Regions from separate parts of the Vibrio sp. 970 genome, predicted to be linked through region 1. Evidence: predicted binding sites of a transcription regulator. Region 1 holds the regulator's gene; each other region holds the start of a gene.
The links. Region 1 encodes CRP, which controls carbon source genes, mostly activating them, when cyclic AMP is high. Its sites were predicted from a motif close to TGTGANNNNNNTCACA; they were not measured.
Positions count from the first base shown of each region.

Region 2: the regulator CRP is predicted to act here: its motif matches at 5,825-5,840, upstream of R7Q11_RS14600 (CTP synthase).
Region 3: the regulator CRP is predicted to act here: its motif matches at 2,101-2,116, upstream of R7Q11_RS03680 (glycogen/starch/alpha-glucan phosphorylase).

Region 1 is NZ_JAWOTW010000025.1:24,012-34,522, reverse strand. Features, by position in the region: gene R7Q11_RS23110 (TIGR02444 family protein) at 1-179, shown strand, start outside; gene R7Q11_RS23105 (hydrolase) at 267-1,274, shown strand; gene R7Q11_RS23100 (YheU family protein) at 1,308-1,520, shown strand; gene R7Q11_RS23095 (phosphoribulokinase) at 1,646-2,515, shown strand; gene crp (cAMP-activated global transcriptional regulator CRP) at 2,756-3,388, shown strand; gene R7Q11_RS23085 (DUF1338 domain-containing protein) at 3,525-4,316, opposite strand; gene astD (succinylglutamate-semialdehyde dehydrogenase) at 4,565-6,022, opposite strand; gene astA (arginine N-succinyltransferase) at 6,051-7,070, opposite strand; gene R7Q11_RS23070 (aspartate aminotransferase family protein) at 7,180-8,391, opposite strand; gene R7Q11_RS23065 (aminodeoxychorismate/anthranilate synthase component II) at 8,753-9,340, opposite strand; gene R7Q11_RS23060 (ExeM/NucH family extracellular endonuclease) at 9,530-10,511, opposite strand, start outside.
Region 2 is NZ_JAWOTW010000009.1:58,059-68,569, reverse strand. Features, by position in the region: gene truD (tRNA pseudouridine(13) synthase TruD) at 1-803, opposite strand, end outside; gene ispF (2-C-methyl-D-erythritol 2,4-cyclodiphosphate synthase) at 849-1,325, opposite strand; gene ispD (2-C-methyl-D-erythritol 4-phosphate cytidylyltransferase) at 1,339-2,046, opposite strand; gene ftsB (cell division protein FtsB) at 2,048-2,329, opposite strand; gene eno (phosphopyruvate hydratase) at 2,720-4,021, opposite strand; gene R7Q11_RS14600 (CTP synthase) at 4,100-5,740, opposite strand; gene mazG (nucleoside triphosphate pyrophosphohydrolase) at 5,946-6,749, opposite strand; gene relA (GTP diphosphokinase) at 6,958-9,177, opposite strand; gene rlmD (23S rRNA (uracil(1939)-C(5))-methyltransferase RlmD) at 9,301-10,511, opposite strand, start outside.
Region 3 is NZ_JAWOTW010000002.1:249,348-259,858, reverse strand. Features, by position in the region: gene R7Q11_RS03680 (glycogen/starch/alpha-glucan phosphorylase) at 1-1,837, opposite strand, end outside; gene malT (HTH-type transcriptional regulator MalT) at 2,572-5,280, shown strand; gene R7Q11_RS03670 (DUF368 domain-containing protein) at 5,859-6,776, shown strand; gene R7Q11_RS03665 (hypothetical protein) at 7,019-7,444, shown strand; gene R7Q11_RS03660 (SCO family protein) at 7,454-8,068, shown strand; gene R7Q11_RS03655 (PTS transporter subunit EIIB) at 8,058-8,366, shown strand; gene rsgA (ribosome small subunit-dependent GTPase A) at 8,643-9,719, shown strand; gene sstT (serine/threonine transporter SstT) at 10,076-10,511, shown strand, end outside.

The sequences.
Region 1 (10,511 bases):
AGCTGCAACTAGAAAAGCAGCAACAAGCGGATTTGGTGGACTGCATTAACTCACTTGCACTACTCAAAAATGATGGTGACCCACTGACGTTGAGATACTGTCGTCAACTCGGTGGGGAGCATTTGCAGCAAGCCTTTGCTATTCCGGTGCCAAACATTCAACCACCAAAACGCCCATAAATCTGTAGAATACCTATAATCTTTATAAAGGATTATATTAATAAGTTCTTCAACGGACACCGAAGGACCGCATAAGAGCAGTTAGGTATGACACAATTTTTCGCAGCCGCCGGGATCAAAAACCCGCATCTCCAAACGCTTTTGCCGCGTTTTATTCGCAAAAAAGCGTTATTTACGCCGATTTGGCAAACCCTCGATACATCCGATGGCGACTTTCTCGATCTCGCGTGGAGCGAGGACCCAACCCAAGAGCCTGCACAAAAAAAGCCGATTTTTGTTTTATTTCATGGATTAGAGGGGTGCTTCTATAGCCCTTATGCCAATGGGTTAATGAATGCATTTGCTCAATCTGGATGGCTGTCGGTGATGATGCATTTTCGTGGCTGCAGCGGTAAACCAAACAAAAAAGCACGAGCTTACCACTCGGGTGAAGTGACGGATGCTCGTTACTTCCTAGAGCACCTTGAACAACGTTTTCCTGATAATCCCAAAGTTGCAGTTGGTATTTCTCTTGGCGGTAACATGTTGGCGAATTATTTAGCCCAATATAAAGACCACCCTATTTTGAATGCAGCGACTATTATCTCAGCGCCTTTAGACCTAGCGGCGTGTGCAAACCGTATAGAACAAGGCTTTTCAAAAGTGTATCGCCGTTATCTGCTTTCTTCACTGAAACGTAACGCGTTACAAAAGCATCATCTACTGCATGGCGAGCTTGCGCTGTCCTACAACTCAATAAAACGTGTCACACGATTGTATGAATTCGATGATTTGATTACGGCACCATTGCATGGCTTCAAAGACGCACAAGATTATTACGACCAATGCTCTGGCTTAAGTAAACTACAGCAAATCACGCTACCCACACTGATCATCCATGCCAAAGACGATCCGTTCATGACCGACGATGTGATCCCGAAGTTTGTTCTGCCAGATAACATTGATTACCGTCTCTTTGAACACGGTGGCCATGTTGGCTTCCTGACAGGAACGGCGTTAAAACCTAAGTTTTGGTTGGAGGAAGCGCTGCCCGCGTATTACGAAAGTATCGCCGCAGATTACCTTTCTGCTGTATCCAAGCAACGAACGCAGTAAACTAGCCGCTCATCATAAAAGTTAGAGGTATTTATGATCATTCCATGGCAAGACATTGCGCCGGAAACATTGGAAAACTTAATTCGTGAATTCGTCTTACGCGAAGGAACGGATTACGGAACCGTCGAGGTTTCTTTGCAAGACAAAATTGATCAAGTTAAAGCTCAATTGGAAAAAGGTGAAGCGGTTATCGTGTTCTCTGAGCTACACGAAACCGTCGATATTCAACATAAAACAAAATTTTAGACCCTTCACATTTTACCGTATCCCACTCGATGACAAGGTATTGTTACGTGCTATAGTGGGATATCGACCGTGCAGTAGTAACTCTACTGCACATTACAGGTAAGTAATTTTCGACAAGGTTTGTCATGTCAGCTAAACACCCAATTATTGCGGTTACTGGTTCGTCCGGTGCCGGCACGACCACTACATCTGAAGCCTTCCGTAAAATGTTCAATATGATGAACGTTAAACCCGCATGGGTTGAAGGCGATAGCTTCCATCGCTTTACTCGCCCAGAAATGGACATCGAAATTCGCAAAGCCCGCGAGCAAGGTCGACACATTAGCTACTTTGGCCCACAAGCTAATGACTTCCCGGGACTAGAAGAGTTTTTCCGTAAGTTCGGGCATGATGGCACTGGCAGCGTGCGCCGTTATCTGCACACGTTTGACGAAGCGGTTCCCTACAATCAAATGCCAGGCACGTTTACACCGTGGCAAGACTTACCCGAAAACAGCGACGTGCTGTTTTATGAAGGGTTACATGGTGGCGTGGTGGATGGTGATGTTAATGTTGCTCAACATGTGGATTTCTTAATTGGCATGGTGCCGATTGTGAACTTAGAGTGGATACAAAAATTCGTACGCGACACTCGCGATCGCGGCCATTCGCGTGAAGCGGTAATGGACTCAATCGTGCGATCCATGGACGATTACCTCAACTATATCACTCCTCAGTTTTCTCGTACTCACATCAACTTCCAGCGCGTACCGACCGTTGATACTTCCAACCCACTTAATGCAAAAGGCATCCCTAGTTTGGATGAGAGTTTTGTGGTGATTCGCCTACGCGGTATCAAGAATGTCGACTTCCCATATCTGCTGGCCATGATTGATGGCTCATTCATGTCACGCCACAACACGATTGTCGTACCCGGCGGTAAGATGAGCTTTGCAATGGAGCTCATAGTTCGGCCTATCCTACAACAGCTCATCGAAACAGGGAAAATTGGCTAAAAACCTGCCTGCGAAGATGTTTACTTTTCATACCGTGATCATGTGCACAGTTTTGCTTACAAAATCTCAATCATGGCACGATTAAAATCAAGAAATCGTTTTCGAAAAAGGATACTATTTCTTACCGAAACACAAGAGAGCTTGCAGCATATAAAAAGTGCTCTTATTCTAGTAGGCCTAATTCAGGCTTAGCTAAAATATGGATAGCGCAAGCGTACCCTGCAGAGGAAGTGAGATATTATGGTTCTAGGTAAACCTCAAACCGACCCAACATTAGAGTGGTTTCTTTCACACTGTCATATTCATAAGTACCCTTCAAAGAGCACGCTAATTCACGCGGGCGAAAAGGCAGAAACTTTGTACTACATCGTTAAAGGTTCTGTTGCGGTTCTTATCAAAGACGAAGAAGGTAAGGAGATGATCCTTTCTTACCTAAACCAAGGAGACTTTATTGGTGAACTTGGTCTATTCGAGGAAGACCAAGAGCGCACAGCTTGGGTTCGTGCTAAATCTCCTTGTGAAGTTGCTGAAATTTCTTTCAAGAAGTTCCGTCAGCTTATCCAAGTAAACCCAGACATCCTAATGCGTCTTTCTGCGCAGATGGCTCGTCGTCTTCAAGTAACTAGCCAAAAAGTGGGTGACCTGGCGTTCCTAGACGTAACTGGTCGTATCGCTCAGACGCTTCTGAACCTTGCAAAACAACCAGACGCAATGACTCACCCAGACGGCATGCAAATCAAGATCACTCGTCAAGAAATCGGTCAAATTGTTGGCTGTTCTCGTGAGACAGTAGGTCGTATTTTGAAGATGCTAGAAGAGCAGAACCTAATCTCTGCTCACGGTAAAACCATCGTGGTTTACGGTACTCGTTAATCTCAAACTAGAGTGACACGAACAAAATTATAAAAGCCACCAATGGCAACATTGGTGGCTTTTTATTTGCTCATGACCAAATGAGATAGGGTGCAGCGAACACTAATGAGTAAGCTTAACAGGTTAACCCTAAAACTTAGCCATTCGTACTTTCAAAGATTTTGTCAGCTGAAGCGGCCACGAAACCTGGGTACAAATCACCATTTTCCATCGGATAGCGCTTAGCAAATTCATAAAACCCGCCAGGGATAATTTCAGTGCCTTCGCTAAAACGAACCGCTACTTTATCAGCCATGGTCGATGACTGCTCTAGCAACACCTCAGGAGTGCCCTTCACTTCACCACCATTTTCATTAATGGTAAACCCAGCGGTACGCAGATGATCGTTTACCTGCTTCACTTCTTCATATTCATTGAGTTGGTTAACGCTCACCGTGAAGTGGTTTGCTCCGTAACCATGCGCCGCAAGCCAAGATGCGTACTCACTTTCTTTAGCCAACGTTTGGTAATCAGCAAAGCTTAAATCCCACAAGCGTCCACCATGTAAGAATGCGCTATCGTTCAGCTTGTCAGCATCGACTTGTGCCACCAAATTTTTCACAATCTCTTGTAGCTCAGGCGAGCACTCTTCAACTTTTAGCTCACTAATAAATACTTTAGGTTGCTTCGGATCTGGGTGCTCATAGTGCTTAGCAACCAGCTTTTTGCTTTCGAAAATGTAATCACCACACGCCTTGTAACCAATAGCTACAAATGGCTTAGCTAGAGTTTCAATACCAAGAGGCGCGATATTGAAGGTACGTAAAGCTATATGATCATTCATCAGAGGCTCATCTTCTTGAAGCAGCTGATGCACTTTAGCAGCCGAAGGGCAAAGACGTTGAATGTAATCTTGCCATAGCGATTCAAATAACACATCGGGCGTCATAACGACTCCTTGTTACGAGATGTAGAGTTTAAAGGTAAGCGGAAGTTGGCTGCTCGTTCACAACAAAAGTTGTCCAGAATAATGAACGAGCAACCATCAACCTGTGACGGTAAATGCCAGTCAGTCAACACGCTTTTCCGAGTCTTTGCTCACTTTTCGTGTTCTGCCAACGATCACTACAACCCATACCTAAATGATGCGCCGGCAAGGTGAGCCGCAATGCATAGTTGCGACTCTATTATTAAAACTTATAGCGCTACACCTGGACTCAATGTTGCAGGCAAGACAGTCTCTTGACCTTCCATTGATGCCATTGGGTACGCACAGTAATCTGCTGCGTAGTAAGCGCTTGGGCGCAAGTTACCCGACGCCCCCGGACCACCAAATGGCGCATCACCGCTTGCCCCAGTAAGCTGGCGGTTACGGTTCACGATTCCTGCACGAATGTGGTCAACGAAGTATTCCCATTCTTGGTCGTCGGTTGAAACCAAACCAGCAGATAAGCCAAAGCGCGTATCGTTTGCTAGCGCCACGGCTTTGTCTAATCCTTCGTAGCGCACCACTTGCAGAAGTGGGCCGAAGTACTCTTCATCTGGTAACTCAGCAATGTTCGTTACATCAATGATGCCTGGAGAAACAAACGCCGCCTCTCCTGCTTTCGCTTCAATCAAGCTTTCACCGCCAAGAGACTGTAGATTAGCTTGTGCATCAAGAATAAACTTGGCTGCCGCGACCGAAATTTGCGGTCCCATAAATGGCGCAGGTTCTGCAAATGGTTGGTCTACGCGAATATTGCGTGTCGCTTCAACGAGTTTGGTGATAAGCGCATCGCCTTTTTCACCCAATGGCACATACAAACGACGAGCACACGTACAACGCTGCCCAGCACTGATAAACGCTGACTGGATGATGGTGTAAACCGTGGCATCCAAATCACCATATTTATCAGAGATCACCATCGGGTTATTACCACCCATTTCTAGTGCGAGCATCTTGCCCGGTTGACCCGCAAATTGACGGTGTAATACATGCCCCGTATTTGCGCTACCCGTAAACAGTACGCCATCGATGCCTTTTGCGTCAGCTAGGGCGATACCAGTTTCTTTCGCGCCTTGAACAAGGTTAATCACGCCTTTCGGCAGACCGGCTTCTTCCCATAACTTCATTGCCAATTCACCCGTCCATGGCGTTTGCTCAGACGGTTTGAAGACTACCGTGTTACCAGCCAGTAGCGCAGGCACAATGTGACCATTTGGTAGGTGGCCTGGGAAGTTGTAAGGACCAAACACCGCCATCACGCCCAATGGGCGGTGGCGCAATACGATTTGGTTGCCTGCTGCTTCACGGCTCGCCTCACCAGTACGGTCATGATAAGCGCGAATCGAAATGGCAATTTTACCTGCCATGGCTGCTGCTTCAGTGCGCGTTTCCCAAATCGGCTTACCAGTTTCTTTGGCAATCACTTCGGCGATGTTTTCGCTGTTCTCTTTTACTTTCTCCGCAAAAGCCAACACGATTGCCTCACGCTCTGAAAATGGACGCTTTTTCCAGTCAATAAACGCTTCACGCGCTGCAGATACCGCCTGGTTCACCTGCTCTGCCGTTGCACCTTTGCCTTGCCAGATCACTTCTTGGTTGTACGGCGACAGAGACGTAAATGCTTCACCCTGACCTTGTACCCATTCACCTGCAATCCAATGTGTCATTGTTTCTATCCTTAAATTCTGTCGTCTGTTACTGCGGAAGAAGGCGAACGAAATCCCCTTCTTCAACCGAAAGTGCATCCGCAACGTCTGGTGCAATCATCACGCTTTGTGTTTCTGCGTCATACGCCGCTTTAGTGACTGTCGCACGGAAGTTCTCGAAAGATGAATTACACATCAAGAAGTCTTGTGTGCTGGAATGTTCAGAGATTTTGACTTGCGCACGGAATGAATGACGTACCGACTCAATATTACGCAGATCACACTCAACCGTTGGGCCACCATCGAAGATGTCGACGTAGCCTCGGTTGGTAAAACCTTCACGCTCAAGCAGCTTCAGCGCTGGACGCGTGTTGTCATGTACTTGACCAATCACGGCTTGCGCTTCTGGGCTGAGCAGGTTGATGTAAATAGGCAGTTTCGGCATCAAGTCGGCGATAAAGCCTTTCTTGCCGATACCTGTCAGGTAATCTGCAAGCGTGAAATCGATAGAGAAGAAATGCTCTTGAAGCCATTGCCAGAATGGTGAATTACCCTCGTCGTCTGAAACGCCACGCATCTCCGCAAAGATCGTTTCAGAGAAGCGCTCTGGGTGCTCTGCCATCATTAGGAAACGACACTTCGACATTAGACGACCATTCAGACCTTGGCGGAATTTCTCACGCAAGAACAAGGTACAAATTTCGCTGTTACCCGTGTAGTTATTACCAAAAGTAAGCAGTTTAACGACGTTGTTAACGCCAAGCTTTGGCGACGAGTGCACGACTTTACTAATGTGATATGAGTAAAATGGGACATCCCAGCCGATAGATGCTTCGATTCCGGTGGTACCCGCAACCTCACCCGTTTCAGAGTCAAAGCCAACCATCAGGTAGCCTTCATCGCCTGGTTCTGCCACATCTGGCTTACCAAAGCTGTACTCTGAATGTTTGATTCGATTGGTTAACAGTTCTTCGTTAACCGGTAGAGATGTAAATCCGTGACCAGACTCCACCGCACAAGTGTGCAGTGCGTCGTAATCCGACATCGCGATAGGGCGAACTACTAGCATCAATACTCCCTCCAGATGCAAGAAGATCCTAACTATATTGTAGGAACAATTCCCCCATCAGAGATCCTTGACGGGGGTGTCTGCGTTGACGTTTAAACTGATATCGCGCTTAAACTAAAGTCGCGATCGCTTTATCCAGTTTCGCCAAGCCTTCTTCAATTTCTTGTTGTGTGATAACGAGTGATGGTGTGAAACGTACGACATTGGCACCCGCAACCAATACCATGAGACCTTGTTTACCTGCAGCAACCAGCACGTCACGCGCACGGCCTTGCCATTCTTCATTTAGTGCAGCGCCAAGTAATAGGCCTTGACCGCGCACTTCTGAGAAGATGTTGTACTTCGCGTTGATCTTCTCTAGACCTTCACGGAACATTGCTTCGCGTTCTAGCACACCAGCCAACACCTCTGGCTTAGTAACTTCATTTACAACCGCTTCTGCAACCGCACACGCTAGTGGGTTACCGCCATATGTAGAACCGTGAGTGCCCACTTTCATGTGCTCTGCCAATTTTGCTGTCGTTAGCATTGCACCGATCGGGAAACCGCCACCAAGTGATTTCGCAGTACTTAGAATATCTGGCGTGATACCTAAACCTTGGTAAGCGTAGAAGTTACCTGTTCGGCCATTACCAGTTTGCACTTCATCGAAGATCAGTAAGGCGTTGTGTTTGTCACACAGCTCGCGAACCGCTTGAGCGAACTCAGGCGTTGGTGGCACGATGCCGCCTTCACCTTGTAGTGGCTCCATCATGACCGCACAAGTACGATCAGACATGTGTGCTTGTAAAGCTTCGATATCGTTGTAAGGAAGGTGTGTCACGTCGCCTGGCTTAGGACCGAAGCCGTCAGAGTATGCAGCTTGGCCACCAACCGTTACGGTAAAGAATGTACGACCGTGGAAACCTTGTTTGAATGCAATGATTTCAGACTTCTCAGTGCCATGAACGTCTGCTGCATAACGACGTGCCAGCTTCAAAGCGGCTTCGTTTGCTTCTGCGCCAGAGTTAGCAAAGAACACACGCTCAGCAAAACTCACTTCTGTTAGCTTTTTCGCCAGACGAAGGGCTGGTTCGTTCGTCATAACGTTACTTAAGTGCCAAAGCTTGTTAGCTTGCTCTGTTAGTGCGTTTACCATTACTGGATGACAATGGCCAAGACAGCTCACTGCAATACCACCAGCAAAGTCGATGTATTCATTACCTTCCTGATCCCAAACACGTGAACCTTCACCTTTAACAGGGATCATTTCCATCGGGTTATAGCAAGGTACCATTACCTCATCGAATAAACCGCGCTCTACTTTAATTTCCGTTGTCATTGCACATTCCTTCTTGATACCGCATGCGTAGCAGATAAGCGAATTTAACCGGCTCTCTTTGCCAGCAAATAATGTTTTGCATTTAAGCTATTGCGGCATTGTATTTACATTTAATTAACCATTTCAATAGTGATTTATTCTTTTCGTTCTCGAAAGCAACTTCCATTAATCACTGCTTATGACTATTTATGCATCAAGAAAGTAAAATAGAGAAGTGATTTTTTATAAATGTTATGTAATACAGGGGATAGAAGGTTTAAAAAGACATGAATAGACAAAGAGACTCGAGAGAACCGCATAGTTTTGCAATCCGCTCACCTCAGCAAAAAGATGAATGATTTGTTAAGAAAAGTGATCGCGATCAGATCGCTTTGCGCGCTAAAAAGTTCGCAAGCAACTCGTGACCTTGCTCAGTTTTGATTGATTCTGGGTGGAACTGCACCGCATCAATTGGCAAGGTTTTATGTTGGTAACCCATTATTTCATCCATGCTTCCGTCAGGCAGTTCTGTCCATGCAGTCAGTTCAAACACGTCGGGTAAAGTACCGTTTTTCACCACAAGAGAGTGATAACGAGTTACCGTGAGTGGGTTATTCAGATTTTTAAACACACTACGACCGTTATGACGAATCGGTGAGGTCTTACCGTGCATCACTTGTCGTGCACGTACCACTTCGCCCCCAAACACTTGCGCTATCGCTTGATGGCCAAGGCAAACACCCAATATTGGAAGCTTACCAGCGAAGTGTTCTATCGCTTTCAGTGAAATACCTGCTTCGTTCGGCGTACATGGCCCTGGCGAGATCACCAAATGAGTTGGGTTGATCGCCTCAATGCCTTGGATATCGATTTCATCGTTACGCACCACCTTTACGTCTGCACCAAGCTCGCAGAAGTATTGGTAAAGGTTGTAGGTAAAAGAGTCGTAGTTATCGATGATCAACAACATAAAGGGTCGGTTGCTCCAATCCGTTTTGGCAATGCTTACGTAGTGAATCGCCACGTTCGTGACAATCAAGGGCGGTATTTTGCTATACCAAGCAAGAAAGGCAAGTTTTTGCTGAATAAAAAGGCCAGCATAGGCTGGCCTTTGGTCTTTACAGCTATTTAGGAACTGTTTGTCAGAAAGTAAATTCGCTTAGCGGCGACGACGGAATAAGCCGAGACCTAGCAGCGCAAATAGCGCGCCAAAACCAAACGAACCACCATCTGAATCCTTCGACCCTTCTGTTCCAGTTTCAGTTTGCGTCATTGAAACATCACGAACAGAGCTAAACTTCACGATATTACCTGTCGAGTCAGTCACTTTCTCTTCTAACTGATAATTACCTTGCTCTGGCGTTTGTTCAAACTCAATATTCACACTACGCGCATCAATATCAGCTTGAACTAAGGTTTGGCTAGCCGAGTAAGCTTTCGTATCGCTACTTGCCGCAGCCGCTTGTGTGGATGGCGTTAAGTTCACCGTAACAATATCACCTACAACCGCCGTTGGTGGTAAACGGACATCGACGGCTAAGTTGTCACCTGCTTTCGGTAAATCGATGTCATCATCTGGTAAATCAATCGCGATGATCACTGGATCGTGGTCAGAGGCAGAGAACGCATCTTTGTACTTCGGCATATCACCTGTGTACTTGCTGCTGTATTCGAACAAGTTACTCTCTAGTGAGTTGATGTGCCAATCTTCAATTGCTACCACTTTTTGCGCTAGGCTACTGCTTGCCAATGCGTGGTCCAAATTACCCAGCTCGCCCGAATAGATGTAAGAAAACGTATCAGTGCCGTGCAGCAACGTATTTAAGTTGTGCAGACCGTAACCTTTTTCAATTTTGGTCTTCTCTACTTGAAGTTCACCATCACCAATGGTTGTGTAAGCAGCAGTATAAATGTCACGGCCGTATTTCTCTTTCGAGTAATCAGTCAGTGTCAGAAGTGGGTCTTCCATGCCATACGCATTGAGGTCGCCCATGAGCAATACATCGCCTTTCACCTCTTTCAACGCTTCACCCACTGCGTGCGCAGCAGAAACGCGGAAGTTGTTACAGTTGCCTTGCAGATCCGCTGGCTCAGAATCTTCTACACCAGCAATCCACTCTTCAATACACTCAGAGCCTTTC
Region 2 (10,511 bases), on a different contig from region 1:
GTAGGCAGTGCATTATCGCCAGCAAGCGCAGCGGTAATTGCCGCTTCACCTTGTGCAAATTGCACTTGCAAATCAGTGATGTTGTTTGCATCAATCAACTGAGTGCCAGAATTCGTCTGTGCAATGTCACCATCAATGAACTTATCAAACACACAATTCTCTAGACGAGCTGAAACGATGCGGTTGAAAATCCACGAACGAGCTGCTGATAAATACATGCTTCGCTTGTTTTGATTGCGGGTACGAACGTTTTCGCGTCCCCATCGACGTGCTTCTTCAAGGTTGTTGCCATCGTTACCAAAACGCTGACTACCAAAGTAGTTTGGCACGCCAACTTGTTTCACTTTTTCAAGACGTTGCTCTACATCCGCTATATCTGTCACTTCAGACAAAGTAACCACGAACTCGTTCCCTACTAGGTCACCAGGACGCAGTTTTTTATTGTGACGATCTGTTGCAAGGATTTCGATACTTGGGTATTGAGCCAAAAACGCTGAAAAACCTGGCGTTTCACCTTTCGGTAAATGGACACTTAACCACTGTTCCGTCACCGCATGACGGTCTTTAAGACCCGCCCAGCTAACGTCTTTCGACTTAACACCACAGGCTTTCGCTAACTCGTTAGCAACGAAGCTGGTGTTCTCGCCCGTTTTACGGATACGAACCATTAGGTGCTCGCCTTCGCCCGTAAAGGCAAAACCTAAATCTTCGCGAACCTGAAAATGCTCTGGCTGCGCTTTAATTTTTGCCGATGCAACTGGCTTACCCGTTAGGTAAGCCAATGAAGATAAAATGTCTGACATGATGTGTTTCCGCTGATATCACAGCTTAGGGGAGCAAATTGCTAGTTATTGCTTAAACAGAAGTACAACGGCTTCCGTTGCAATGCCTTCTTTGCGTCCAGTAAAACCGAGACGTTCTGTCGTCGTCGCTTTTACGTTAATGTTACTAATGTCGGTTTCTAGATCTTCGGCTATCGCCGCACACATTGCGTCAATGTGTGGTGCCATTTTAGGCGCTTGTGCCATGATGGTTACATCAGCATTGCCAAGACGGTAGCCTTGCTCTTTAACTCGACGGTAAACGTCTTTCAGTAATTCACGACTGTTTGCGCCTTTCCATTTATCATCCGTATCTGGGAAATGACGACCAATATCGCCGGCAGCAATCGCGCCCAGTAGAGCATCCGTTAACGCATGCAACGCTACATCGCCATCTGAGTGAGCAATCAAACCTTGTTCGTAAGGAATCGCTACACCACCGATAATTACCGGACCTTCACCGCCGAATTTATGTACGTCGAAACCATGACCAATTCGAATCATTTTCTATCCTTTCTTATTCGCCGCGCTCACGGCTTAGATAAAACTCGGCTAACGCAAGATCTTCTGGCTGAGTGATTTTTATATTGTTCGCATTCCCTTGAACTAAGGCTGGCTTCTCGCCTAGCCATTCCAAAGCCGAGGCTTCATCGGTAATGGTTACACCCTGTTCTAATGCGTCAGCCAGTGCTTGAGTAAGCTGCTGAGTTTTAAACATTTGTGGAGTCAGTGCATGCCACAATGCTTCTCTATCTACCGTATGATCGATATCTTGTACTGCGTTTGCTCGCTTCATTGTATCTCTCACAGGAGATGCGAGAATGCCACCCGTTGAGTGAGCGCAGCAAACATCAATCAAACGGTCAATGTCGGATGTTAATACACATGGCCTTGCAGCGTCGTGAACTAATACCCACTCGCTTTCCAGATGCTCATTGACATAGTTTAGCCCTGATAACACAGAGTCTGCTCTTTCTTTACCACCAGCTACACGAATCACATCTGGGTGCTTAGCAATGGACAATTCTGGGTAATATGGGTCGCCGTAAGTAATGGCAACGACAACCTTAGAAATATTTGGGTGAGAAAGCAGTTTCTCTACGGTATGTTCCAGTACCGCTTTACCTTCGATCAATAAATATTGCTTAGGGCGATCTGCCTTCATTCTGCTACCCACACCCGCAGCAGGCACAATTGCGATATGCGATGAGTTCATATCCAACATTTTAATGGTTTTCCTCACCTATAATGCGGTAAAAAGTCTCGCCATCTTTAACTAAACCGAGCTCATGACGCGCACGTTCTTCAATCGCATCAAGACCTTGCCTTAAGTCATCAATCTCAGCGAACATTTCATTGTTGCGAGCTTGTAGCTTGCTGTTCACTTGTTGCTGAACTTCAATTTCATCTTTTACTGTGTAGTAGTCAGACACTCCGTTTTTACCAAACCATAGAGTGTATTGAAGCAAGCCAAACAGTAGCGTAAGGGCTATAACAAAGATTCGCATATCGCTGCTAACATTCTGTACCGGAAGGAATTAGATAAGGTGACATATATAGCATAAATGCGAGGTTGCCTCTAGGGGAGAAAGGGAGACTCACACGCTCCTTACAAGAAATAAGCAGCAAAATGAAACAAGCTCATAGGAAGCGCTCCTTACCCATGACCAAAGTAAGAGCCAAAAATACAAACTTATAAATACAAAAAAACCGCCGTAGCGATGGTTTCAAAAAGCTATTTAGCGAAACTTTACTCAATAAGAATTAAGCTTGACCTTTAACTTCTTTAAGACCGCTTACTTGAAACATGGACTTAGCGCTTCCGTTATATAAAAAAACACCCCGCCAAAGCAGGGTGTTTTAAAAGCTTTAAGTTAAGCTGCTAATTCAGTGAAGAATTAAGCTTGACCTTTAACTTCTTTAAGACCGTTGAAAGGAGCGCGCTCACCTAGAGCTTCCTCGATACGGATTAGCTGGTTGTACTTAGCAACACGGTCAGAACGGCTCATAGAACCAGTTTTGATTTGACCTGCAGCTGTACCTACCGCTAGGTCAGCGATAGTTGCATCTTCAGTTTCGCCAGAACGGTGAGAGATTACTGCTGTGTAACCTGCGTCTTTAGCCATCTTGATTGCAGCTAGAGTCTCAGTTAGAGAACCGATTTGGTTGAACTTGATAAGAATAGAGTTAGCTACGCCTTTCTCGATACCTTCAGCAAGGATCTTAGTGTTAGTAACGAATAGATCGTCACCTACTAGTTGAAGCTTGTCACCTAGTAGTTCAGTTTGGTGCTTAAAGCCATCCCAGTCAGACTCGTCTAGACCGTCTTCGATAGAAACGATTGGGAATTGGTTAGCTAGCTCAGCTAGGTAGTGGTTGAACTCTTCAGAAGTGAAAGTTTTACCTTCGCCTTTCATGTTGTAGATGCCAGCTTCTTTGTCGAAGAACTCAGATGCAGCACAGTCCATAGCTAGAGTTACGTCTTTACCTAGTTCGTAACCAGCAGCTGCAACAGCTTCTGCGATAACTTCTAGAGCTTCAGCGTTAGATTTAAGGTTAGGAGCGAAACCACCTTCATCACCAACTGCAGTGCTGTAGCCTTTAGACTTAAGAACTTTAGCTAGGTTGTGGAATACTTCTGCACCGATACGTAGACCTTCTTTAAGAGTCTTAGCGCCAACTGGTTGGATCATGAACTCTTGGATGTCAACGTTGTTGTCTGCGTGCTCACCACCGTTGATGATGTTCATCATTGGTAGAGGCATAGAGAACTGACCTGCAGTGCCGTTTAGCTCAGCGATGTGCTCGTATAGAGGCATGCCTTTCGCAGCAGCAGCAGCTTTAGCGTTTGCTAGAGAAACAGCTAGGATAGCGTTAGCACCGAATTTAGATTTGTTTTCAGTGCCGTCTAGTTCGATCATTACTGCGTCGATTGCAGCTTGGTCTTTAGCGTCTTTGCCAACTAGAGCTTCAGCGATTGGGCCGTTTACAGCTTCAACTGCTTTAAGAACACCTTTACCTAGGAAACGTGCTTTGTCACCGTCACGTAGCTCAAGAGCTTCGCGAGAACCAGTAGATGCGCCAGATGGAGCTGCCGCCATACCTACGAAACCGCCTTCTAGGTGTACTTCAGCTTCTACAGTTGGGTTACCACGTGAGTCGATGATTTCACGACCTAGAACTTTAACGATCTTAGACATTAATGTTTCCTCTCGTTTCAAATATAAATGTCAATCTTAAAGGGCAGCAGCACAACCTTCGCCGCCGCCCGTATCCTTTTACTTCTCGAATTCGCCGCGTGCGTTTTGGCCCGCAGCCTTAACAAAACCTGCAAACAATGGATGTCCATCGCGAGGAGTCGAGGTGAATTCTGGGTGGAACTGAGCCGCTACAAACCATGGGTGAGCTGGGTTCTCAATCATTTCCACTAACTTCTTGTCCGCAGATAGACCTGATACTTTTAGGCCTGCTTTTTCGATTTGCGGACGAAGCACGTTATTCACTTCGTAACGGTGACGGTGACGTTCATGGATCGTCGCGCTACCGTACAGTTCACGAGCTTTAGTCCCTTTCTCTAGGTGACACAGCTGTGAACCAAGACGCATCGTACCGCCTAGGTCAGACTTTTCAGTACGCTCTTCTACGCTACCTGATTCGTCTACCCACTCTGTGATCAAACCTACCACAGGGTACTTAGTCTCTTTGTTAAATTCTGTTGAATGTGCACCTTCCATACCCGCAACGTTACGCGCGTATTCGATTAGTGCAACTTGCATACCCAAACAAATACCTAGGTAAGGCACGTTATTTTCACGTGCATATTGAGCCGCACGGATCTTGCCTTCAATACCACGATCGCCGAAGCCACCTGGTACTAGGATTGCGTCCAAACCTTCTAGAAGTTCAACGCCTTTTGTTTCGATATCTTGTGAGTCTACATACTTAATTGTGACGCTTAGGCGGTTTTTCAAGCCAGCGTGTTTAAGCGCTTCGTTCACAGATTTGTATGCATCTGGTAATTCAATGTATTTACCAACCATACCGATGGTTACTTCACCAGTAGGATTTGCTTCTTCGTAGATAACCTGTTCCCATTCAGAAAGGTCTGCTTCAGGAGCAGTAATACCAAAGCGAGCACACACAAGGTCATCTAGCCCTTGAGATTTAACCAACTGAGGGATCTTGTAGATAGAGTCTACATCCTTCATTGAAATTACTGCTTTTTCTGGAACATTACAGAACAGTGCGATTTTTTTACGCTCATTCGCAGGAATAACGCGATCGCTACGGCAAACTAGGATGTCTGGCTGAATACCGATAGATAGAAGTTCTTTTACAGAGTGTTGCGTCGGCTTAGTTTTCACTTCGCCCGCTGCCGCTAGGTAAGGAACAAGTGTTAGGTGCATGAACATTGCGCGCTCACGGCCTAGCTCAACAGCTAGCTGACGAATCGCTTCCATAAATGGTAGTGATTCGATATCACCAACAGTACCGCCAACTTCAACGATAGCCACATCATGGCCTTCAGAACCTGCAATAACGCGATCTTTGATTGCGTTAGTGATATGAGGGATAACTTGAATAGTTGCGCCTAGGTAGTCACCACGACGTTCTTTACGAAGTACGTCGGCATAAACACGACCTGCAGTGAAGTTGTTACGCTTGGTCATCTTGGTACGGATGAAACGCTCGTAGTGACCAAGGTCAAGGTCAGTCTCTGCGCCATCTTCTGTAACGAACACTTCACCGTGCTGAGTAGGGCTCATTGTGCCCGGGTCAACGTTGATGTAAGGGTCAAGCTTCATCATAGTCACTTTAAGACCACGAGCTTCTAGAATAGCCGCAAGAGATGCTGCTGCAATACCTTTACCTAGAGAGGATACAACCCCGCCAGTAACAAAAATGTAATTTGTCGTCATGTTTAACCTGAAATTGGTTGAATGAGGGAAATGGAGTGCTTCTGGACGGGAGATAAATATACCAGAAGCTCCTTACCGCCACAACGTGAAATCTATCACACCGTAATTTTTTATTTTTTGCTTCAAATCAAAGTGAGCAAAGACAAACCAAAGTCCGTTTTCGTGTAACCAAACAAGCTGACCTTATATTATGTATTCTGCCAGTTTACCTCTGCCTCGATTCTTCTTGTTTTACTTCATCCCAAAAATGGTCAAGTTCTGATAAAGAACAATCTGTAAGTACTTTGCCTGACTGCTGGACCTTGCCTTCAACTTGTTTAAAACGTCGCGCAAACTTTACGTTTGCTTTTCCTAGTGCGACTTCTGGGTTTTTATCAAGGTGGCGAGCCAAATTGACAGTCGCAAATAGCAAATCACCGAGCTCCAACTCAACTTTCTCTTCATCGGGCTGAACTTGCAGTGCCTCTTCCATGACTTCGTCAATTTCTTCTCGTACTTTATCGACAACCGGGCCAAGTGAATCCCAATCAAACCCAAATTTTGCACATTTTTTCTGAATTTTTGTAGCACGAGAAAGTGCCGGCAAAGAGTTTGGTATTGAGTCTAGGATACTTTCTTCCGCTTTGCCTACTAGGGCTTTTTCTTTTGCTTTTTCCGCTTCCCAGTTCGCGTTAATTTCCTCGTCAGATTCAAACTCAACATCTGAAAAAACATGCGGGTGGCGACGAGTCAGTTTTTCGTTCACGGTTTCGACGACATCCGAAAAGTCGAACAGCTCTTGCTCTTTCGCTAGCTGACTGTAAAAAATCACCTGAAACAACAAATCCCCTAGCTCTTCTTTTAGATTGGGCCAATCTCGATTTTGAATCGCGTCCACCACTTCGTAGGTTTCTTCTATAGTATGCGGAACGATGGTGTCAAAGGTTTGTTTTAAGTCCCAAGGGCAACCGTTTTCTGGGTCACGCAACTTCGCCATGATTTGTTCTAACTGTTCAATTGGATGACTCATTTTTTGTTCCTTTAAACCTTTCTATTAAAGAAAAAGGTGAGCAGCCAAAACCACTCACCTTCCACATTGTATTTTCTCAGCAGCTTTCACTAAGTAATTGTTACTTTGACAAGGCAACAAATTTTCGCGACTCCTGAGCATGGTTCACCATGTGATGGAGCAAGTGCGTACAGTCAACAACGCTATAACGATAACTATGACGAGAGTTTTAGCCGAGGCGTTTCACCGTCATGACATCCTTGATCTGTTCCACGCGCTTCGAAACCCGCGAAAGCACCTCAATATTGGTGACTTCTAGGTCAAAGTCCATGATGGCAAGTTGACGTCTGTAGTCGACTCGGTTCTTCATACTGGTCACTTTGATCTTTTCGTTGGCGAACAGTGTCGTAATGTCTTTGAGTAGACCACCTCGCTCCATCGCTTCAACACGCACGGTGAGGATGTATGACCCCACAAAGCCGCTGCCCCAGACTGTATCGATGATGCGCTCTGGCGCATGATGGCGCAGTTCTTCTAACTGTTCACAGTCACTACGGTGTACTGAAATCCCACGACCTTGCGTTATGTAACCAGAGATATCGTCACCTGGAATTGGCTGACAGCAACGTGCTAGATGTGTCATTAGGTTATCGACGCCTTCTACTACAACTGCGTCTTTTTTCGGTCGGCTTTGCGCGGGTGATTTATGCTCAGCTTCTTGCAGTTTTTCCAGTGCTTGCTGGTCTTCTTCCTCTGCCGTTGGCTTGTTAACTAACGCGTTGATATGGTTAATGATTTGATTGATGCGCAAATCACCGCTACCTACCCCAACATACAATTCATCTGGTGTTTTGACGTTAAACCGCTTGAGGGCGTAATGCTCTGCATCTTTTAACGTTGCGCCAATTTTGGCTAACTCATGCTCAAGGATTTCACGACCTGCTTCGAGGTTCTTCTCACGGCTTTGTTTTCGGAACCAGGCGTTAATTTTGGCACGCGCACGACCAGAATGAACGAAGCCTAATGATGGGTTTAACCAGTCACGTGATGGGTTAGGTTCTTTCTGAGTGATAATCTCGACTTGGTCACCCATATGTAATTTATGCGTGAACGGCACAATACGACCTCCGACTTTGGCACCGATACAACGGTGTCCCACTTCGGAGTGAATGTGATAGGCAAAATCTAGCGGCGTTGCCCCCATTGGCAAATCGACAACATCACCACGTGGTGTAAAGGCATAAACACGGTCATCAAAGACTTGGCTACGCAGCTCATCGAGCATTTCGCCAGAGTCAGACATTTCTTCTTGCCAATCCAGTAGCTTACGCAGCCACGTGATCTTCTCATCATAACCGCTTCGGCTGCTTGCCCCTTCTTTATATTTCCAGTGCGCGGCAACACCCAGCTCCGACTCTTCATGCATTTGCTTGGTACGAATCTGGATCTCGATGGTTTTGCCTTCTGGCCCTAGAATTACGGTGTGGATCGATTGATAACCGTTTGGTTTAGGGTTAGCAACGTAGTCATCAAACTCGCTCGGTAGGTGCTTGTATTTGGTGTGAACTACACCCAAAGCCGCGTAACAGTCTTGCAGTTTGTCTGCGATGATACGTACTGCTCGAACATCAAACAGCTCATCAAAGGCCAAACTCTTCTTCTGCATTTTTCGCCAAATGCTGTAGATGTGCTTAGGTCGACCACTCACTTCGGCATTGATGCCCGACACTTCCATTTCGTGCGTGAGGTCTTCAACAAAGTCTTTGATGTACTGTTCACGAACGATGCGTCGCTCAGAAAGCTGCTTGGCAATTTGTTTGTAAGTTTCCGGCTGTTGGTAGCGGAAAGCGTAATCTTCAATTTCCCATTTCAGCTGACCGATGCCTAATCGGTTTGCTAGCGGCGCATAGATGTTGGCACACTCTTTTGCCGCCGCACGTCGAACTTCATCAGGCGCTTTTTTAACTTCAATAAGGTTACAAATTCGCTCCGCAAGCTTGATAACCACGCAGCGGAAGTCATCCACCATGGCAAGCAGCATGCGGCGTACGTTATCTACCTGAGATGACGCTGCACTGCCTTCCATGTTGACGTTGAGTTGGCCAATAGCAGCCATTTCTTCAACGCCGTCGATTAATTTTATGATTTCTTTGCTGTATTTCTCTTCCAGAATTTCTCTGTTAAAAGCACCACTTGAAACCAAAGGAAACAGTTGAGCAGCCACTAAAGTGGCTTGATCCATAGACAAGGTGATCAAAATTTCGATCATTTCTCGTCCACGCCACAACAACAGCTCCGCTTGCTCGTTATCAGCTAATACCGTCTGGCAATCTCGATATACTTCGATTAAGCGTGAGGCTGTGTTTTTCTCTTGTCCTAGGCTAGCCACCCAGTTTTCGAGTTCAAACTGTTCATCTTGGTTTAAATGCGCGCTTCTTACCGCAACCATCTCATCATCCTAATTATTATATTCGTGTGGTTTGACTAACACCGTCCAGGTTAGTTCTTTTTACCGCGCGTACACGCTGGCTTTATGACCACCCACCACAAATAAGGGGTCAAAGTCCTAAAGTTAGGACTTTTCAAACAATGCCATCGATTCTAGATGACTGGTATGAGGGAACATATCCAGCATACCTAATTTCGTTAATTTATAGCCTTGCTCTATCAAGCTTTGACTATCCCTAGCAAGGGTAGCAGGATTACAAGAAACATAAACTACACGCTGTGCGCCAAGCTCAGAAACTTGATCGATGATCCCACTCGCTCCCGCGCGTGCCGGGTCTAATAATACTTTATCAAACCGCTCTGCGGCCCAGGCTTGGCCTTCAAAATCTTGCTCAAGGTTAGCGTGATAAAATTGCGCGTTATTGATTTGGTTCAAAGATGCATTGTTTGTGGCTTTTTCTACCATCTCTGCAACACCCTCTACTCCAACCACGTGCTTAGCTAATTTCGCAACTGGTAAACTAAAGTTGCCTAAACCACAGAACAAATCTAACACTCGGTCACTCTTTTGTGGGTCTAACCACTCAACCGCTTGCTTGACCATTTGTTGGTTTACACCTTGGTTTACTTGAATAAAGTTATTTGGTGCAAAAGGGATTTTCACTCCAACTTCTTGATAAAAAGGCATATCGCCTTCGATAAGGTCTAATTGTTCTGTCGATGGCATTAAGTACAACGATGCGCCATGACGTTTTGCCAACTCCGTTAGAGATTGAGTTTCACTCGTTGTCAGAGCGCTCAAGTGGCGCAGCGTAATACACGGCCCATTATCACCAAGTACCAGCTCTACATGACCCAATTGTTCAGGCTTTTTGAACGCTTTTAGGGCTGAGTAAATCTCTGGCAGCAAAACATTCAGTTCCGGTGCCAGCACTGGGCAATCGGTCACTTGCGCAATTTGCTTACTCTGCTTTTTACGGAAACCAAAATGTAGCTGACGTGTTTTTTTATCAACAAACAAGCTCACTCTCGCACGGCGACGGTAGGCCTGCGAATATCCCAATAACGGGGCATCTAGTTCAATGTCACTGCCTGAAAATTTTCGCATTAGCTGACGCAACGTTTGCTGTTTGTACGTCAATTGTTGGTCATAATCTAGATGCTGCAAATCACAGCCACCGCACTCATGATAATGTGGGCAAAATGGCTCCACACGAGCTTCACTCGGCTTAAGGATTTTAATCAACTTACCGCGAGCGTATTTGCTCTTTTCTTCCACCAATTGAGTGACCACCTCCTCACCCGGCAGTGCTCCATCAATAAACAATGGCTTCT
Region 3 (10,511 bases), on a different contig from region 1:
TGTCTGCAATCTTGTTGATTGCGAAGATGATTTCTTTCGCTAGGTGGTAACCCGGTGCTGCTTTTGCTGCGAAGAACACAACGCGTGGCGTACACTCAAAACCTGGTTCATTAAGAATACGGTGGTACAGAGACAGTACGTGTAGCAAGTCTAGATGCTGACGTTTGTACTCGTGCAGACGCTTGATTTGAACATCGAAGATTGCATTAGTATCGAGCTCGATACCCATGTTCTCTTTCACCCAAGTTGCTAGGCGTTCTTTGTTCTCTTTCTTCACTGCCATGAATTCTTTTTGGAATGTCGCGTCAGTAGCGTACTTCGCAATACCTTCAAGTTGCTCTAGTTTCGCTGGCCATTCTGGACCGACTTTCTCAGTGATAAGCTGAGACAGACCTGGGTTACAGAACTTCAACCAGCGACGTGGCGTAATACCGTTCGTTACGTTGTGTAGACGTGTCGGGTACATTTCGTGGAACTCTGGGAATAGGTCTTTCTTAACCAATTCAGAGTGAAGTGCTGCTACACCGTTTACTGCGTAAGAGCCGATTACACATAGGTTTGCCATGCGAACCATGCGGTGGAAACCTTCTTCGATGATAGAAAGCTTCTGTTGCTTCGCGACATCACCCGGCCACATTGCACGTACGTCTTGTAGGAAGCGGTGGTTGATCTCGTAAATGATCTCCATGTGACGTGGTAGCAGGTGCTGGATTAGCGACTCTGGCCATGTCTCTAGTGCTTCTGGAAGTAGCGTGTGGTTGGTGTACGCAAATGTCTTAGAGCTGATTTCCCAAGCCGCTTCCCAAGCTAAACCTTTTTCATCCATCAGGATGCGCATTAGTTCAGGAATCGCAATCGTTGGGTGCGTATCGTTAAGCTGGATAGTCTCTTGCTTAGGTAGATCCGCTAGCGAGTAGCCCGCAGCTTCGTGGCGACGTAGGATGTCACGTACAGACGCTGCTGAGTGGAAGTACTGCTGCATTAGACGCAGTGTTTTACCTTTCTCGTGGTTGTCGTTCGGGTAAAGCACTTTAGTGATGTTACCTGCGTCGATCAGTGCGTGCTGAGCTTCGAAGTAATCACCATTGTTAAAGCTTGCTAGTGAGAATGGTGCAATCGCCTGACATTCCCAAAGACGTAGCGGGTAAACCGTGTCTGATTCATAACCCACAATTGGAAGATCCCAAGGCATTGCTCTTACTGTCATGCCTGGTACCCATTTGCGGACTTCTTTACCGTTCTCGTTAATCACTTCAACGTGACCGTAGAAACCGATCTCTTGCGCAAGTTCTGGACGCGCAATTTCCCAAGGGTAGCCTTCTACACCGCGCCATGCGTCAGGTGCTTCTTGCTGGCGACCATCTTTGAATGACTGTTTAAATAGACCGTATTCGTAATGTAAACCATAGCCGACAGTTGGGAATTCTTGTGCCGCACATGAATCCATGAAACACGCAGCCAGACGACCAAGGCCACCGTTACCCAATGATGGGTCGCGCTCTTCTTCTAGCAGATCAGTTAGGTTGTAACCCAGTTCAGCCATTGCTTCTGTTACTTGTTCATACAGACCCATGCTGATTAGGTTGTTACCCGTCAAACGACCGATAAGGAATTCTAGCGAAAGGTAGTTAACGCTCTTCGCACTTTTAATGCGTGGATCTTCTTCTGTCGCAAGCAAATCTAGAGTAGTAAATTCAGCCAGAGCATGCCCCATTGCTAGGTACCATGCGCGGCTGTCTGCGTTTTCAATCGTATGAGCGTAAGTTACAGATAGGTGTTTCTTTACGCTTTCTTGGAACGACTTCTTGTCAAATTGTTTTTGTTGAGTAGGTTTCATTACGAAATTCTCACGTCTTTTGGTAATTCATCTGCCATACATCGTGCATTTACCTCTGTGAATAAACATCCTCCTAATTCTCATCCTTTGAAGGAGGAGGGCTGAGGGCGTAGAGGGGGTACCATTGCTAGGTTAGTGATCCAAATCTCAACAAAGTGAACTTTGCACCAGTTCTTAGTGATTTTGATCACAATGGAATGTGAGAAAGGTTAAAACCCGTTCATGACGCTTTTTATAGTCCACTCATCTGATGATGTGAAAATTGTAATATCGGTCACATTAACTCGGTCAGCGTAGAAGAACTTTTCGTAATCTATGTGCAACGCGATCTTAACGCTAACGAAACAAACGATATTTAAGTGACGACAATCACAAATAAAGGGCGTAGTTGATGGTAAATCCATCAACCCTTGAGAATTAGGAAGTGGATCAAAGTAACGAACATTTCTGATGTCGTAACATCCCTCTCAGCTCACAGGATTGTACGCTTTTTATACAAACTAGAATTAGGCGATGTGAGTTATTTCTAGTTTTCGCTAGCTTTTATATTTAAGTGACCGTATGGAATGGTTTTTCAGACGGACGCAAGCCCCAATAGTAGCGACATTATCCGGTATTCAAACAGTGTTTTTGATGCTGATGGCATCATTCAGTAAGACGGCTTTCAAGGGGGCTTTACTAGAATGATCACGTTGCTGTCATTTGGGTATACATAAATAAGGACATAACTACTAATGTGGATTCCATCTAAGCTTACTCGACCAGGACGCCTGCACAATGCCATCGTGCGCCCACGAGTGTTGGACTTACTACAGCAAGCGCCTTACTACAAATTGGTTTTATTCCGATCCCCAGCAGGTTACGGAAAAACAACAATGGCAGCGCAGTGGCTATCCGATAAGCCAAACGTCGGTTGGTACAGCATTGATGACAGCGATAACGACGGCTTTCGCTTTGTAAACTATCTGCTTCAAGCATTAAACAAAGCCACCAACTTCAGTTGCGCTAACGCACAAAAACTGGCGGAAAAACGTCAGATCTCGTCTTTACGCTCCCTATTTAGCGAAGTATTCGCTGAAATGGCTGACTTTCATCAAGAGTGCTACGTGGTACTTGATGACTACCATTTAATCACGAATGATGAAATCCATGAATCCATGCGTTTCTTCTTAAAGCACATGCCAGACAACCTCACCGTTGTGGTAACCAGTCGTGCAGCGCCGCCTCTGGGCACTGCAAACTTACGTGTTCGTGATTTAATGATCGAAATCGGCAACGAGATGTTGGCGTTCGATACCGAAGAAACGACTCGCTTCTTTAATCAGCGTATTGCCGATGGCATCGACGAAGACATGGCAAACAGCCTCAGAACCTATGTTGAAGGTTGGCCATCGGCGATGCAGTTGATCGCATTACAAGCCCAACATCAAAACCGCACATTGGCACAAACTGTAGAGTCGGTATCGCAGTTCAATCACGCGCACTTGTGGGATTACTTGGTCGAAGAAGTGTTTGACTTACTCGATCACGAAACTCGTCACTTTTTAATGCAAGTATCCGTGCTTGACCACTTCAATGATGAGCTAGTGTTTGCCCTTACCCAACGCGAAGATGCACTGGGAATGATTGAATCGCTTAACCGTTACGGCTTATTCATTTATCCGCTCGAAGGGGAACAGAACTGGTTCCGGTTCCATAACTTATTTGGCGAGTTTTTGTCTCATGAGCGCCAAGCTCGTATTCCTCAGCAAGAAAAAGATCTCCACCGCAATGCTGCTATCGCTTGGTTACAACAAAAAGCACCACACCAAGCGATTCATCATGCACAAAAATCGAATGATAAGGACTTAGTGGTAGAGATCCTAAACGAATACGGCTGGAAGATGTTTAACCAAGGCGAACTCAGCACACTGGAAAGCTCAATTAACAAGTTGGACGATGATCTGTTGTTCAGCCACCCAAAACTTACGATGCTCCGAGCATGGTTGGCTCAAAGTCAGCATCGTTATAACCAAGTGGGCCACCTGCTTGAAGAAGCGGAAGAGGAACACAAAAAGCGTAACATTGCGTTAGATATTCATTATCAAGGTCAAGCAAACGCGTTGCTTGCTCAAGTGGCTATCAACAGTAACCAACCAGAAAAAGCTCTCGAATTAGCGGAGCTAGCGCTTAGCCAACTTGATAACACTATTTACCGTAGCCGAATTGTGGCGACTTCGGTTGTTGGTGAAGTTAACCACGTGCTAGGTAAACTAGACCGTGCTTTGCCGATGATGCAACAAACTGAAAAGCTAGCTCGTCAGTATCAGGTATATCACCAAGCGTTATGGGCAATATTGCAGCAAAGCGAGATTTTAATTGCACAAGGTTACGTGCAAGCTGCCTTTGAACTACAAGATTCCGCATTCCGTCTGATTGAAGATCAGCAGCTTCAGCATGTTCCTCTTCATGAATTTTTGCTGCGTATTCGCGCGCAAGTACTTTGGTGCTGGAACCGACTTGATGAAGCGGAAGAATGCGCGTACAAAGGTCTGCAAATTCTCGAAAACCATTCACCAAGCAAGCACTTACATAGCTATTCGATGTTGGCGCGTATTGCGATTGGACGCGGTGAATTAGACAAAGCCGGTAAATTCATTGAGCACATCCAACACTTGATGAAACAGTCGACTTACCATGTAGATTGGACTGCAAACGCTTCACTATCGTTGATTCTATTTTGGCAAGCGCGCGGGAATACCGATGCAATGCAAGAATGGCTCAACACTGCGGTTCGTCCTGAATCGGCATGCAACCACTTTTCTCAATTGCAATGGCGTAACATTGCCCGCGCCCACATTAACTTAGGCCAATATACCGACGCTCGTGCTGCGTTAGATTTCCTCCAAGGTGAAGCTCGTCGCACTAACCTAATCACAGATACTAATCGCAACTTAGTGGTTGAAGCGGTCCTTTCTGCTCGCCAAAAAGATGAGGAGCAAGCCAAGGCTCTGTTAAAAGAAGCATTAGTAATGACGAACCAAACTGGCATGGTCGGAAACTTCCTGATTGATGGTGCAACCATTGGCGGTCTGCTGGAGAAGTTGAGCCTCCGCCATGAACTGGGCGATCTTGAGCGTCACCGTGCTCAACAGTTAATGAAGGACATTTCATCGAATCAACGTAGCCGGTCGATTCACTTTGATGAAGACTTTATTGAAAAGTTGGTGAATCACCCTAATGTGCCAGAGCTAGTACGTACCAGCCCATTAACACAACGCGAATGGCAGGTTCTGGGACTGATTTATTCAGGCTTTAGTAACGAGCAAATCGCACAAGAGCTGGATGTGGCAGGTACGACAATTAAAACCCACATTCGCAACCTGTACCAAAAGCTTAATATTGCTAATCGTAAAGAAGCCATTGTGACAGCTGAAAATTTGCTACAGTTAATGGGATACTGAACTGCTAGATAAACGGGTTAAAACGTAAAGTAAAACACAAGGGTTGGCGTAACACGTCAGCCCTTTTTTATGACTGACAGGAAGAGAAGTGCAATTTGCAAAGCACGTAAGTAACGTTGTTCATATAAAAAAATAGCCAACCGCAATAATCGCGATTGGCTTATATTTAGTGTGAACAAATTGTATTCACTAACAACGTCAGTTGGCTAGGTGACCCTCGGCTTAAGAAGGGTCGAGCAGTATTATGCATTAATCATGCCAAAATACAAAGACTTATTTTTGGGCACAAGATCTCATATAAGCTGGATTTATTCACGCGCAAATTATCAAAATGCAATTTGATAATGCAAATTGCAATTGCATAATGCAACCAAGATTGATAATTGATAGTAGAGTTAATCATCTCAAAAATGTAAACCAAGCATTAAAAGCTCGTTACGGCGGCATTGTCTTTTGGCGGGTAATAAAGATAGGCAATAGATTGGATATAAAACCAAGTAGTTACAGCACTATTTCATACTTTTTTCATCGCAATGTTTGTATACTCTCTGCCATCGAAACGACTTAGCATTAGAGCAATGAACTACTTAATTACTTTCTTCAAGGGAATCGCCATGGGTGCAGCAGATGTTGTACCTGGTGTATCTGGCGGCACCATCGCGTTTATCACTGGTATTTACGATACGCTGCTTGAAAGCATTCGACGCATTAACCCCTCACTTTTCTCTGTCTGGCGAAAAGAAGGGGTTAAAGCCGCGTTTAATCACATCAACGGATTCTTCCTTATCGCTCTGTTTGCCGGCATTTTCACCAGTATTGCAACGCTAGCAAAGTTGATTACTTGGCTTCTTGACACACACCCGATCCCACTTTGGTCATTTTTCTTTGGCCTGATTTTGGTCTCTGTGTATCACATTATTCGTCAGGTTGAGCAACGCGATCTTGTCCGCTTTGTCATTCTGCTCGTTGGTGTCGGGTTTGCTTATAGTATTACTGTGCTCAAACCTTTACACATGGAACCAACGGCCATTAACACCTTATTCGCTGGAGCTATCGCGATTTGTGCGATGATCTTGCCGGGTATCTCTGGCAGTTTTATTTTGCTGCTGATTGGCATGTATGCTCCTGTATTAGCCGCAGTGAAAGGTTTTCAAGTCGATACATTAGCGCTATTTTTGTCTGGCTGCGTGATCGGTTTACTGTCCTTCTCTCACTTATTGTCGTGGTTACTACGCAAGTTCCGTGATTTCACCCTGATGTTTTTGACTGGATTAATGATTGGTACGTTGCCAAAGATTTGGCCATGGAAAGAAACCATCACTTGGCGCACCAATTCGAAGGGCGAACAAGTGCCATTGCTACAGCACAACCTATCACCATTTGAATTTGAACACGTGACATCACAACCTTCTCAGTTAGTACTTGCTGTCGTGATGATGCTTGCAGCCATTGCTCTGGTTTTGGGTCTAGAGAAATTCGCAGATTCAGATAAATAACTTTGGTATCAAACACATACTGAACCAAATAAAAACGGAGTCAATTGGCTCCGTTTTATCTATTGGCTAAGGGCAAAACATCTCAATTGAAAACTCTGCTGTATTTGATGCAATAAAGTCCGTCGCGTTACTAGGAAGCTGGTCACCGAGGTATAACGCACAATTTACTGAGGTCACGAGTTGGCGAGCGGCGCATCTGTGCTACGATGCTCGTAATGTTAAGTGATAAATGCTGAACCTTAATGAAACTGTTACAAATCGCCGCTGTTTCAGCCGCATTAGTTGCGGGATTTTATGCCCCGACTCTAATAAAAAGCTTTTCTTCTTCCACTCAAAGCAAGTCAATAGATGAATACTGCTTTCTCTCTACAACCTCTTGCGTCCAAGAAAATGTTACGATGACGCTAAACTCAGAAACTGCTCAACCCTTGGTTCCTACCACTCTAAATGTTGAGTGGCATACAAGCGATGCTAAGCAACTCATCCTAAGTCTTTCAGGAAGAGAAATGGAGATGGGTGAGCCTAAGTTTTTACTGAAGCAAATCGCTCCTGGCCAATATCAAGGTGACATCATTCTCCCGGTTTGCACGGAGGATGCAATGACTTGGGTTGGTGAACTCAGTGATGGAGAGAATACCGTTTACCCTGCTATAAAAATGCAAAGATAAGGAATCGTTATGAGCCGCAATTGGTCCCTATTTCTCGTAGCTGCTTTCGCACTCGGATTTGGCGTAAAGAGCTATTTAGATAATCAGAAAACGAAGCCAGAGCAAGTGGACAGTTCCACCTCTCAACAAACGGTATTGTTTGGGGAAAATAACCAAGCCGTCAATATCTTCGATGTGAATGACCCTCGCATCCGAGTCGTCTATTTTGGCTTTACTCGCTGCCCAGACGTTTGCCCAACTTCTCTTGCAATGCTGGCAGGAGCACTGAATCAAATTGACGACGCGCAAAAAGCACAACTACGCCCGATGTTCATTTCTTTAGACCCAGAGCGTGATGAGGCCGATGCATCAGCAAAATATGCCCATTACTTCCATCCAATGATTGAAGGCCTATCGGCACCACTTGATGTAACGACATCTTTGGCACACAACTATGGTGTCATTTTCCGTAAGACAGAATTGGAAGGCTCGGAACTAAAGTACACGCTGGATCATAGCTCTTACTTTTACTTCTTGAAGCCGGATGGCACGTTAATCACTAAAGTACCGCATACGCTCTCGCCGGCACCGATTGTTGAAGCCATTTCAAAACTAACGACCGAAGGCTCTTCAAATGACGGTTAAGTCAGTGCTGAAGCAATTTTTCAATTTCCTAACTCATACCAACCCCAATGTCGAACAAGACGTCGATACGATCATTGACGCCATTGGGGGCATAGAGAACCTGATAGAAACTGGTGCATGTGCGACTCGGCTGCGTCTTACCCTCAGAGCGACGTCCGTCATCGATAAGAACGCACTCAAAAATCATGGCGCGCATGGCGTCGTGATATTGGATGATCGTCATGTCCAAATCATATACGGCTTAAAAGCCAACACGTATTCGCAAATTATGGAAGAGCGCATCACAAAACAAAGTTAATATTTTTGCAGTATAGCTACCCTCTTTAAAAAACGGCGGCTATACTCTTTTGGCTTAATTAACTCACTTATTTATTAACCAACGAAGAGGACACAAGATGATTGTATTGAATAACACTAACTGGGCATCGCAAGGGTAACCCTAACAGCACCAACTCTGTGGCATAACCACAACTTCCCCTTCTCTGCCCGGTCTTCACCGGGGTCAACTCTATCCGAATTAGACCCTAATGCGATTTGTATTAAGGCGCTTTGTTGCGTCTGGGATAATTCAATAATGAATCAAACACATACTTTTTGTGACACATTAGTTTCAACTTCAAACCCTCTAAAACAATTGGGTTGGAAACCATTTTTTCAGCAACAACTGACATTAGACGATTACGACAACACTATCTTTGCTCGTGTGATTACGCACCACCGAAGTGGTTATTTATTGGCAACAGAAACTGGGCAAGTTCATCTTAATGCCCACCATTCTTTACCCAACATGACCGTCGGAGACTGGGTAATCTTAAATGAAGATCAGCAATTTGTTCGCTTACTGGATCGCTTGAGCCTCTTTAGCCGCAAAGCCGCTGGCAGCAAAGTGGCAGAGCAACTCATCGCAGCCAATGTGGATACAGTGTTTATCGTCTGTTCCCTTAACGACGACTTCAATTTAAGTCGTATTGAACGTTATCTTGCCTTGGCTCATGAAGCCGAAGTCGAACCCGTCATCGTGCTTTCCAAAGCCGATTTGTGTGACAATACTGATGAACTAAAAAGCCAAGTACAGAAGCTCGACCCTCTATTAGCTATAGAGGCAGTCAACGGCTTAGAAATAGAGAGTGCTTCTAAACTCATGACCTGGTGCAAAGAAGGACTAACCCTCGCTTTTATCGGTTCTTCAGGCGTTGGCAAATCAACTCTTGTTAATGCATTACTCGGGCAACAAGAACAGGCAACTGGGCATATTCGTGAAGACGATAGCAAAGGGCGACATACAACTACATCGCGCTCTATCCATCTATTACCTGATGGCGGCATCTTGATTGATACTCCGGGAATGCGCGAGCTTCAACTAGCAGATTGTGAATCGGGGGTCAGTGAGGCATTTTCTGACATTGAGGCGCTCGCTCAGCGTTGTCGCTTTGGCAATTGTAAGCACCAAACTGAGCCAGGCTGCGCAGTTCAAACTGCGATTGCAAATGGCAAACTGGAGGTTCGTCGTTTCAATAACTATCAAAAACTATTGCGAGAACAAGCCTTTAACGGCGCGACTTTGGCAGAGCAACGAGCACAAAGTCGACGATTCGGTAAACTTGCTCGCAATGCCATGAGTGATAAGCGCAGGCGCCAACAAAGTTATTAATTTGTTGCGTTTGAGTTGTCAATAAAATCAAAGGAGACGAAAGTCTCCTTTTTAACAACTTTATTAAAAACCATTACTCATAACTAATGATAATTTTCAACATAAAAATCTTATTTAAATAACATTGAGCAAACATTTAATCCAAAAACAAACTAAAACTAGACACAAAATATTACCAAGCTAAGATATGTGATATTCAGCAAGAAAATGGCTGAATTTATAAAAACAGGATAATTGATAATCATGTGTCTTAGTGACCAGAAGCAATGCTCACCCCTTGTAATATAAGGGCATTATCGCCGTGTAATGATGGACTATTGCCCTGCCACTCTGGCATAAAATTGCAGGAATGATGTATGCAACATAACAGCCTCGTTGCCCGATATGCTCGTGGTAACCTCGTCGTCCAGATCCTTGTCGGTATCGTCTTTGGTATTTTGCTCGCGACAATTTCTCCAAGCCATGCCGAAAGCGCGGGATTAATTGGTAGCCTTTTTGTCGGTGCGCTTAAAGCGATCGCGCCAATTCTTGTGTTTATTTTGGTTGCCGCTTCAATTGCAAACCAAAAGAAAAACCAACACACTTACATGCGCCCAATCGTTGTACTGTACCTGATGGGTACATTCTTCGCGGCGCTATCAGCAGTGGTTCTAAGCTTCCTTTTCCCGACCAATTTAACGCTTGTCACCGGCGCTGAAGGTGCAACGCCTCCTCAAGGTATTGCTGAAATTCTACGCACACTGTTGTTTAAACTGGTCGACAACCCAGTAAATGCACTAGTAGAAGCAAACT